3 regions of the Isoptericola dokdonensis DS-3 genome follow, and region 1 is predicted to be linked to each of the others. Evidence: predicted binding sites of a transcription regulator. Region 1 holds the regulator's gene; each other region holds the start of a gene.
The links. Region 1 encodes Rex, which represses fermentation and respiration genes when NADH is low (regulators of the CRP and FNR family bind a similar motif). Its sites were predicted from a motif close to CTTGTGAANNNNTTCACAAG; they were not measured.
Positions count from the first base shown of each region.

Region 2: mqo (malate dehydrogenase (quinone)) is a predicted target of Rex. The motif match lies at 1,561-1,580, and genes of this name have one in related genera.
Region 3: pflB (formate C-acetyltransferase) is a predicted target of Rex. The motif match lies at 1,265-1,284, and genes of this name have one in related genera.

Region 1 covers NZ_CP014209.1:1,852,641-1,855,913, forward strand. Annotated here, with positions in the region: gene I598_RS08655 (histidine phosphatase family protein) at 1-456, opposite strand, end outside; gene I598_RS08660 (YceI family protein) at 673-1,224, shown strand; gene I598_RS08665 (redox-sensing transcriptional repressor Rex) at 1,282-1,977, opposite strand; gene I598_RS08670 (glutaredoxin family protein) at 1,974-2,261, opposite strand; gene I598_RS08675 (HAD family hydrolase) at 2,297-3,112, shown strand; gene I598_RS17395 (30S ribosomal protein bS22) at 3,226-3,273, opposite strand, start outside.
Region 2 covers NZ_CP014209.1:192,914-196,186, reverse strand. Annotated here, with positions in the region: gene I598_RS00880 (hypothetical protein) at 1-667, opposite strand, end outside; gene I598_RS00875 (pyridoxine/pyridoxamine 5'-phosphate oxidase) at 859-1,509, shown strand; gene mqo (malate dehydrogenase (quinone)) at 1,673-3,169, shown strand; gene I598_RS00865 (ketopantoate reductase family protein) at 3,247-3,273, opposite strand, start outside.
Region 3 covers NZ_CP014209.1:479,644-482,916, reverse strand. Annotated here, with positions in the region: gene pflB (formate C-acetyltransferase) at 1-1,233, opposite strand, end outside; gene dxs (1-deoxy-D-xylulose-5-phosphate synthase) at 1,342-3,234, opposite strand.

The sequences.
Region 1 (3,273 bases):
GTGGCTCACCAGCACGACCTCGTGGCCGTCGTAGGCGCGGCGCGCGTCCTCGACGGCGGCCCGCATCCGCACGACCTGGTCGGCGTACGACTCGCCCCACGACGGGCGCAGCGGGTTCCACAGCAGCTTCCAGTACCGCGGGTGGGCGAGCTGGCCGGGGCGGGAGCCGATCGTGGTGCCCTCGAAGCTGTTCCCGGCCTCGATCAGCCGCTCGTCGGTCGCGGTGGCGACGCCGAAGCCCTGCGCCACGGGCGCGGCGGTCTCCTGGGCGCGCTGGAGCGGGCTCGCGACGACGGCGACGACGTCCCGACCTGCGCCGACGAGGTGCTCGGCGACACGGCGGGCCATCTCCTGACCGCGGTCGGAGAGGCGGTACCCCGCGATCCGTCCGTACAGGACGCCGTCGGGGTTGTGGACCTCGCCGTGCCGCAGGAGGTGGACGGTGGTGGTGGCCATGCGCCCCAGTGTCCCAGATCCGTCCCGACGCTCCGGTCGGGTCCGGGCACCCTCCCCGGCGGTTGTGACAGGTCTCACAAGCGCGGATGTGATCTGGATCACGCCGGCGAGCAGGTCGCGGCCCGGAATAGGTCGGCACGGACCCTGGTTCATGCTTTTCGATGGACCCGCCCCCTCCGGAGCGGGCCCCACGGACCACCTCGACAAGGAGCACCCATGGCCACCGCACTGCCCACCGGTCTCGTCGCCGGCACCTACGCCGTCGACTCGTCCCACTCGACCGCGTCGTTCACCGTCCGCCACGCCGGGATCGCCAAGGTGCGCGGCACCATCGGCATCGCCGCGGGCACCATCACGGTCGGCGAGGACCTCGAGTCCTCCTCCGTGCGGGTCGAGCTCGACGCCACCTCCGTGAGCACCGGTGACGCGAACCGTGACCAGCACCTCGTGAGCGCCGACTTCTGGCACGCCGAGGAGCGCCCCACCTGGACCTTCGAGTCCAAGGCCGTGACCGCCGTCGCGGACGGCTACGTCGTCGTGGGCGACCTCACCATCAACGGCGTGACCCAGCCCGTCGAGCTGCCCGTCGACTTCGAGGGCACCGCCAAGGACCCGTTCGGCAACCAGCGCGCCGGCTTCGAGTCCGAGATCGAGATCAACCGCAAGGACTTCGGCCTCACCTGGAACGCCGCGCTGGAGACCGGCGGCTTCCTCGTGGGCGAGAAGGTCAAGATCGCCCTCGACGTCTCGGCGATCTCGCAGAACTGAGCCGCCCCGCACCGTCCGGACCCCGCGAGCCCGCCCGGGCTCGCGGGGTCCGTCGCGTCAGGGGCCGGTCGTCGCCGCGGGCTGCGCGGCCCGCGCGGCCGCCGTGGCGGGTTGCGCGGCACGCGCGGCCGCGTGGAACGCGAGGATCTGCAGCTCGCCCGCGACGTCCACGCTGCGCACGACCACGTCGTCCGGCAGCTGCAGCGACACCGGGGAGAAGCAGAGGATCTCCCGCACGCCGCACGCCACCACCCGCTCGGCCACCTGCTGGGCGACGCCGCCCGGCGTCGCCAGGATCACCATCGACACCTGCCGCTCCGCCAGGACGCGCTCGAGGTCGTCCACGTGCTCCACGGGCAGACCCGCCGCCGTCCGGCCCACCACGCCGGGATCCGCGTCGAGCAGCGCCACCAGCGAGAAGCCGCGCGCGGAGTAGCCCGAGTAGTTCGCCAGCGCGTGCCCCAGGTTGCCGACACCCACGATCGCGAGCCGGTGCTCCGACCCGAGCCCCAGCGCCGCCGAGATGTACGACGACAGCGACTCGACGTCGTACCCCACGCCGCGCGTGCCGAACGACCCCAGGTAGGACAGGTCCTTGCGCAGCTGCGCCGACCCGACCCCGGACCGCTCCGCCAGGTCGGACGACGACGTCACCTCGACGCCCTCCCCCGCCAGGTCCCGCAGCGCCCTCAGGTAGTACGGCAGCCTCGCCACCGTCGCCGTCGGCACCGCCACCTCACCGATCTCGATCACGCCTGTCCCCTCCCCGCCGGCCGGGCCAGCCGGCGCGCGAGCCGCGCACCGTCGACCCGCCAGAATCCCTGTTGCACGCCGTCCACCTCGACGACGGGCACGTACTCCCCGTAGCGCTCCACCAACGCCGGGTCGGCGTCGACGTCGACCTCCTGCCAGGTCTCCCCCGCCGCGTCGCACACCGCGGAGACCACCTCCCGTGCCTCGTCGCACAGGTGGCAGCCTGCCCGGCTGAAGATCACGACCCGGGCCTGCGCCTCGGGTCCGGTCCGGTGCCCGCTCACGGGGCAATCGTATCGGCGCCACTACAGTGGACGGCATGCCGTCTCACCCCACGCCCACCACGAGCTCCGGCGCGGCGGCATTCTTCGACGTCGACAACACGATCATCCGCGGCGCCAGCGCGTTCCACCTGGCCCGCGCTCTGTACCAGCGGCGGTTCTTCGGCACGTCGGACCTGCTGCGGTTCGGCCTCATCCAGGCGAAGTACCTGGTCTTCGGCGAGTCGCGGTCCCAGATCGAGACCGTCCGCACCCGCGCGCTGTCGCTCATCGCCGGCAGGTCCGTCGCCGAGGTCACCGCCGTCGGCGAGGAGGTCTACGACACCGTCCTCGCGCTGCGCATCTTCCCCGGCACCAAGCGGCTCCTCGACGAGCACCTCGCCGCCGGGGACCAGGTGTGGCTCGTCACCGCCACCCCCGTGGAGATCGGCGGGCTCATCGCCCGCCGGCTCGGCGCGACCGGCTGCCTCGGCACGGTGGCGGAGCACGACGGCGGCTACTACACCGGCGCGCTCATCGGCGACCTCATGCACGGCGAGGCGAAGGGCGCCGCGGTACGCGAGCTCGCCGAGCGCGAGGGCCTCGACCTCGAGGCCTCCTACGCGTACGGCGACTCCCTCAACGACCTGCCGATGATGCGGTCCGTCGGCCACCCGTGCCCCATCAACCCCGACGTGCGGCTGCGCCGCTACGCCAAGGAGGTGGGCTGGCCGATCCGCGAGTTCCGCGGCCGCGGGCAGCGCGCCGCGGGCCGGGGCGTGCGCACGGCGTCGTGGGCCGGGGCCGCGTGGGTCGCGGGGCTGGTCGTGCGGGCCGCCCGGCGCAGCCTGCGCAAGCGGCTCCAGGGTCGCTGACGGTCCCGCCCCGATCATCTCCGGTCCGGAACGCCCCCGGACGCGAACGAGCCCGGCACCCCCGAGGGGGTCCGGGCTCGATGCGTCACGCCCACCCGCAGGTGGGCACGACGTCACTTCTTGTTACGACGCTGGTGACGCGTCTTGCGAAGCAGCTTGCG
Region 2 (3,273 bases), 1.7 Mb from region 1:
TGAGCGCCCAGCACAAGGTGGACACGTCCGAGCGCAGGTCGTCGACCTGCCCGCGCAGCCCGTCCAGGTCGTCGTCGGTGACCGCGTCGCCGGAACCGTCGACCTCCCGTTCGAGCGCGGCGAGGCCGGTGCGGACGTCGGCGAGGCCGTCGCGCACGTCGTTCTGGAGCCGGTCGGTGTCCCCGACGACGTCGGTGAGGCGCGCCTGGAGGTCCCGGGTGCGGCCCTGCCCGTCCTCGGGCAGGCCGGTCCACGCCTCGACGTCCGCCACCCGGTCGTTCAGCGTGTCGACGGCCTGCGTGGTGGGCGTCGTCGCGCGCAGGTCGGCGAGCTGCTGCTGGGTCGCGGCGGTCTGGGCGACGGCGGCCTCGACCTCCGCGGCGAGCTTGCGGTTGGCGGACCACAGGACGCCGACGCCGACCGAGGCCGCCAGGGCCAGCACGAGCGTCGCGGCGAGGACGACGGGGACGACGCCGCGCGGTCCGCGGGAGGCGGGCGCGGTGGGCACGGGGCCGGTGGTCGCGGCGGGCGGTGGCGGTGGCGGTGGCGGCTCGGACGGGAACATCGACGTGATCGTCGCGGTGGGCCCCGTGTCGAGCTGGCGGTGCCGCGCGATCCGGTTCGGGCTGCGCGTCGAGGCCGACGACGTGCCGACGTCCGTGTCCATCCCACCTCTTTCGTCCTGGTGCGGACCATGGTGGTGCCCGCGCGGGCCGGAGCACAAGGGGCGAACCGGGTGGTTCCGCGCGCCGGGACGGGTGCCGGCCCGGTCGCTAGGGTCGAGGTGACCCGACCGGAGGCGCCCGCCCGCCGCGTCGGCCGCCCTGGCACCACGACCGAGGAGTCCCCGTGACGTCGATGCGCGACCGGCTGCGTGCCCTGCCCGTCCTGCCCGCCGGGCTGCCCGGCTGGGACGTCCCCGACGTCGGCGCCCTGCCGGCGGACCCTCGGACCCTGTTCGAGGAGTGGTTCGTCGAGTCGCAGGAGGCCGGGACCCGTGCGCCGCACGCGACGACCCTGTCGACGGTCGACGCCGACGGTGCGGCCCGGGCCCGCACGGTGCTCCTCACCGACGTCACCGCCGCGGGCTGGTGGTTCGCCGGGCACGCCTCGAGCCCGAAGGGACGGCAGCTGGCGGCCGAGCCGCGGGCCGCGCTGACGTTCCTGTGGCGGGAGTCGGGCAGCCAGGTGCGGGTGTCGGGTCCGGTGACGCCCCACCCGGACGAGGGGGCGGCGGACTTCCGTCGGCGGTCGGCCGCGTCCCGCGCCTCGGGGCTCGTGGGTCGGCAGAGCGAGGTGCTCGGGTCGCTCGCGGAGCATCGCGCGGCGTGGGCGGTCGCGCTGGAGCGGGCGAGCGCGGACCTCGACCTCGTCGCGCCGGGCTGGACGGCCTGGTGCCTCGACGCCGACGAGGTCGAGCTCTGGCGCACGGGCGACGGCACAGGTCAGACGCGGGTGCGCTACCGTCGGGCGGGCGACGCGTGGGTCCGCGAGCTCCTGTGGCCTTGACTGTGACCTGTGTCACCCCAGGTCAGAGACGTTGTGACGTTGCTCTCATTCTTTGTGACAGTTTTCACCAACGTCTTAGCATGGCCAGGTGAACTCGCGCGCAACGGCACCCCACCAGGCCCCCACGGACGCCGTCGACGTCGTCCTCATCGGCGCCGGCATCATGAGCGCCACCCTCGGCACGCTCATCCAGCAGCTCGAGCCGACCTGGTCCGTCCGCATCCTCGAGCGCCTCGACGACGTCGCGCTGGAGTCCTCCAACCCGTGGAACAACGCCGGCACCGGCCACGCCGCGCTCTGCGAGCTGAACTACACCCCGGAGAAGGCCGACGGCACGATCGACATCTCCAAGGCGGTGGCGATCAACGAGCAGTTCGAGACCTCGCGCGAGCTCTGGCACCACCTGCTGGCCACCGGCCGCCTCGCCAACCCGTCGTTCATCAACCGCACCCCGCACATGACGTTCGTGCGCGGCGAGAAGAACGTCGACTACCTGCGCCGCCGGCACACCTCGCTGAGCGCGCACCCGCTGTTCCGCGACCTCGAGTTCTCCACGGACCGCGCCGAGATCGAGCGCTGGGCCCCGCTCCTCACCGCCGACCGCGACCCCGCCGAGCCCATCGCCGCCACGCGCTCCGCCGCGGGCACCGACGTCGACTTCGGCAACCTCACCCGCCAGCTCGTCGACGGGATGGTCGCCAACGGCGCCGAGCTGCAGCTCCAGCGCGAGGTCACCTCGCTGCGGCGCGTCAAGGGCGGCGGCTGGCGCCTGCGCGTCAAGGACCGGTCCTGGAACGCCCGCCCCCGCACCTCGACCGTCACGGCCCGCTTCGTGTTCGTCGGCGCCGGCGGCGGCGCGCTGCCGCTGCTCCAGTCGGCCCGCATCCCCGAGATCAAGGGCTTCGGCGGCTTCCCGATCTCCGGCGAGTTCCTGCGCACCTCCGACCCCGAGCTCGTCGCCCAGCACCAGGCCAAGGTGTACGGCAAGGCCGACGTCGGCGCCCCGCCGATGTCCGTGCCGCACCTGGACACCCGCGTCGTGGACGGCCAGAGCTACCTCATGTTCGGCCCGTACGCCGGGTTCAGCCCCAAGTACCTCAAGAAGGGCAAGTACCTGGGCCTGATCACGTCCCTGCGGGCGAACAACCTCGGCTCGATGCTCGGCGCCGGGGTGAAGAACCTCGACCTCACCCAGTACCTCGTGGGGCAGGTCGTCGCCGCGCCGGAGACGAAGTTCCAGGCCCTCCAGCAGTTCATGCCGACCGCGCACCCGAAGCACTGGGAGAAGATCACCGCCGGCCAGCGCGTGCAGGTCATCAAGCGCGACGCCGACGGCAAGGGCGTCCTGCAGTTCGGCACGGAGATCGTCGCCGCCGCCGACGGCTCGATCGCGGGCCTGCTCGGCGCCTCCCCGGGCGCCTCGACGGCCGTGTCCGCGATGGTCGACGTGCTCGAGCGCTGCTTCCCGCAGCAGTTCGCCGCCTGGCGCCCGCGGCTGGCCACGATGATGCCGAGCCTGGACGGCGTGCCCGCCGACGCCCGCGAGATCGCCGCGACGGTCGACGCCGCCACCGAGCTCTCCGTGGCCCAGCTCGCCGCGCAGAACGGCGGCGTGCTGCCCTCCAGCGTCTACGACCAGCAGGCCGACCTGCGCGGCTGACGCCCGGCCCGCGCACCACGGCCCGCCGCCCCCGTCACGGGGCAGCGGGCCGTCGTCGTCCCGGGGGCGGGTGCGCGTCAGACCTCCGCGTCGAGCCGGGCCAC
Region 3 (3,273 bases), 1.4 Mb from region 1:
GCCCCAGGCCGCGCGGATCTCGTCGTCGGACTCGTACTGCACGGCCGAGGTGTCGATCGAGACCTGGGCGCAGAACTCCTTGAAGCCCTGCGGGAGGTCGGCACTCCAGAACACCGTCATGTTCGGTTCCGGTGCAGGTCCCAGGTTGTGAAGCGTCTGCAGCATGCGGAACGAGTTCTTGGTGACGAGGGTCCGTCCGTCGAGGCCCGTGCCGCCGATGGTCTCGGTGACCCAGGTCGGGTCGCCCGAGAACAGCGCGTCGTACTCGGGCGTGCGCAGGAACCGCACGATGCGCAGCTTGATGACGAAGTCGTCCATGACCTCCTGCGCCTCGGCCTCCGTGATCCGGCCCGCGGCGAGGTCGCGCTCGAGGTAGACGTCGAGGAACGTCGAGGTGCGACCCAGCGACATCGCCGCGCCGTTCTGCTCCTTCACGGCGGCGAGGAACCCGAGGTACAGCCACTGCACGGCCTCGACCCCGGTGCGTGCCGGCCTCGACACGTCGACGCCGTAGGACGCCGCCATCTCCTGGAGCTCGCCGAGCGCGCGGATCTGCTCGGCGTGCTCCTCGCGCTCACGGGCGATCCGCTCGCTGAACGGCTCGGCGTCCAGGGTGAGCTTGTCGCGCTTCTTCGCCTCGATCAGCGCGTCGACGCCGTAGAGGGCGACGCGCCGGTAGTCGCCGATGATGCGGCCGCGGCCGTAGGCGTCGGGCAGTCCGGTGACGACGTGCGACGAGCGGGCCGCGCGCACGTTCGGCGGGTAGAGGTCGAAGACGGCCTGGTTGTGCGTCGTGCGGAAGGTGGTGAAGACCTTCTTGAGGTTCACGTCGACCGGGTACCCGTAGGTGTTCAGGGCGTTCTCGACCATCCGCCAGCCGCCGTTGGGCATGATCGCGCGCTTGAGCGGGGCGTCCGTCTGGAGGCCGACGACGATCTCGTTCTCGATGTCGATGTACCCGGGTGCGTGGGCGGTGATGCCGGCGGGTACGTCCCACGACACGTCGTGGACGCCCCTCGCACGCTCGGCGGGGAACATCTCCGTCAGCCGGGACCACAGCGCGGTCGTGCGTGCGGTCGGGCCGGCGAGGAACGCGGCATCACCGGTGTACGGGGTGTAGTTGCGCTGGATGAAGTCCCGCACGTCGATGCCGTCGCACCACGGGCCGGGGGCGAACCCCTCCCACGCGGACGGGGTGGTGCCGGTCGTGGCCTGCTCTGCCTGGATGCTCATGGCGCTCCTTCGACGTCTGGTCAGACCACACTACGTGAAGACTTTCACAAGCGCTGTGATCAGCAGGACGGCGGAGGTGTCTCGTGCGTCACGCCGCGAGCGGTGAGGTCAGTCCTGCGACAACGCCGCGAGCGCCTCGCGCACCGCGTCCTCGGCGCGCAGCCGCTGCGCGACGAGCACCTGGGCGCGGGTGGCGTGCGCGATGAACGCCGCCGGGAGGCCGCGGTGCACGAACGGCGTGCGCACCCCCTGCTCGGCGGCGCGCTGGGCCAGCAGCGCGCCGACCCCGCCGTCCACGACGCCGTCCTCGACGGTCAGCACGAGGTCGCGCTCCCCGCACAGCTTGACCAGAGGCTCCGGGACGGGCAGGACCCACGTCGGGGCGACCACCTCGACGTCCAGGCCGTGCGCCGCCAACGACTCCCCCGCCGCGAGCGCCACCGGTGCCATGGCCCCGACGCCGACGACGAGCACCCGGCCCGCCGACGATGCGCCGGCGCCCGCGGCGTGCCGGGCCAGGACGTGCACGCCGTCGAGGTCCTCCAGGGCGGGCATCTCGTCGGGCAGGGCCCCCTTGGGGTACCGCACGACGGTCGGGGCGTCGTCGACGTCGATGGCGGCCCGCAGTGCGGCACGCAGCGTGGGCTCGTCGCGGGGCGCGGCGAGCCGCAGCCCGGGCACGACGCGCAGCACCGCCATGTCCCACATGCCGTGGTGGCTGGGGCCGTCGTCGCCGGTGACGCCGGCCCGGTCCAGGACGAAGGTCACGCCGGCCCGGTGCAGGGCGACGTCCATGAGCACCTGGTCGAACGCGCGGTTGAGGAACGTCGAGTAGACCGCGACGACGGGGTGCAGCCCGGCGAACGCCATCCCTGCCGCGGACGTGGCGGCGTGCTGCTCGGCGATGCCGACGTCCACGGTGCGGTCGGGGAACTCGTGCGCGAAGGGGGCGAGCCCCACGGGGTGGAGCATGGCGGCGGTGAGCGCCACGACGTCGCGGCGTCGGCGACCGATCGCCACCATCTCCTCGGCGAACACCTGGGTCCATCCGAAGCGGGACGGCGCGACCGGCAGGCCCGTCTCGGGGTGGATGGCCCCGACGGCGTGGAAGCGGTCGGCGACGTCCTCCTCGGCGGGCGTGTACCCGCGGCCCTTCTCGGTCATGGCGTGCACGATGACGGGTCCGCCGAAGTCCCGGGCCCGGCGCAGCGCCGCCTCGACCGCGGCGACGTCGTGCCCGTCGACGGGACCGACGTACTTCAGGCCGAGGTCCTCGAACATCCCCTGCGGCGCGACGACGTCCTTGATGCCCTTCTTCAGGCCGTGCAGCCAGCCGTAGGCGAACCGGCCGGGCGGGCCGGTGCGCTGCTGCAGGGTGCGCTTGCCCCAGTCGAGGAAGGCCTCGTAGCCGCGGGTGACGCGCAGCGTGTCGAGGTGGTTCGCGAGACCGCCCACCGTGGGCGAGTAGGAGCGGCCGTTGTCGTTGACGACGACGACGAGCCGACGGGTCGGGTCGGCGGCGATGTTGTTGATCGCCTCCCACGCCATGCCGCCGGTGAGGGCGCCGTCGCCGACGACCGCGACGACGTGCCGGTCGCGCCGTCCCTGGAGGTCGTTCGCCCGGGCGATGCCGTCGGCCCAGGACAAGGCGGTGGACGCGTGCGAGTTCTCGACGACGTCGTGCTCCGACTCGGACCGGCTCGGGTACCCGGACAGCCCGTCGCGGGTGCGCAGGCCGCTGAAGTCCTGGCGGCCGGTGAGGAGCTTGTGCACGTACGCCTGGTGGCCGGTGTCGAACACGATCGTGTCCCGCGGGGAGTCGAACACGCGGTGCAGGGCGATCGTCAGCTCGACGACGCCGAGGTTGGGGCCGAGGTGCCCGCCGGTGCGCGAGACGTTCTCCACGAGGAACGTGCGGATCTCCGCGGCCAGGCGCGACGTCTGGGCCGTCGTCAGCGGGCGCACGTCCTCGGGCCCGGCGATGCGGTTCAGCAGGCTCATGCCGTCCCCGTCGTCATCCGCCCACTGTAGGCGCCCGTC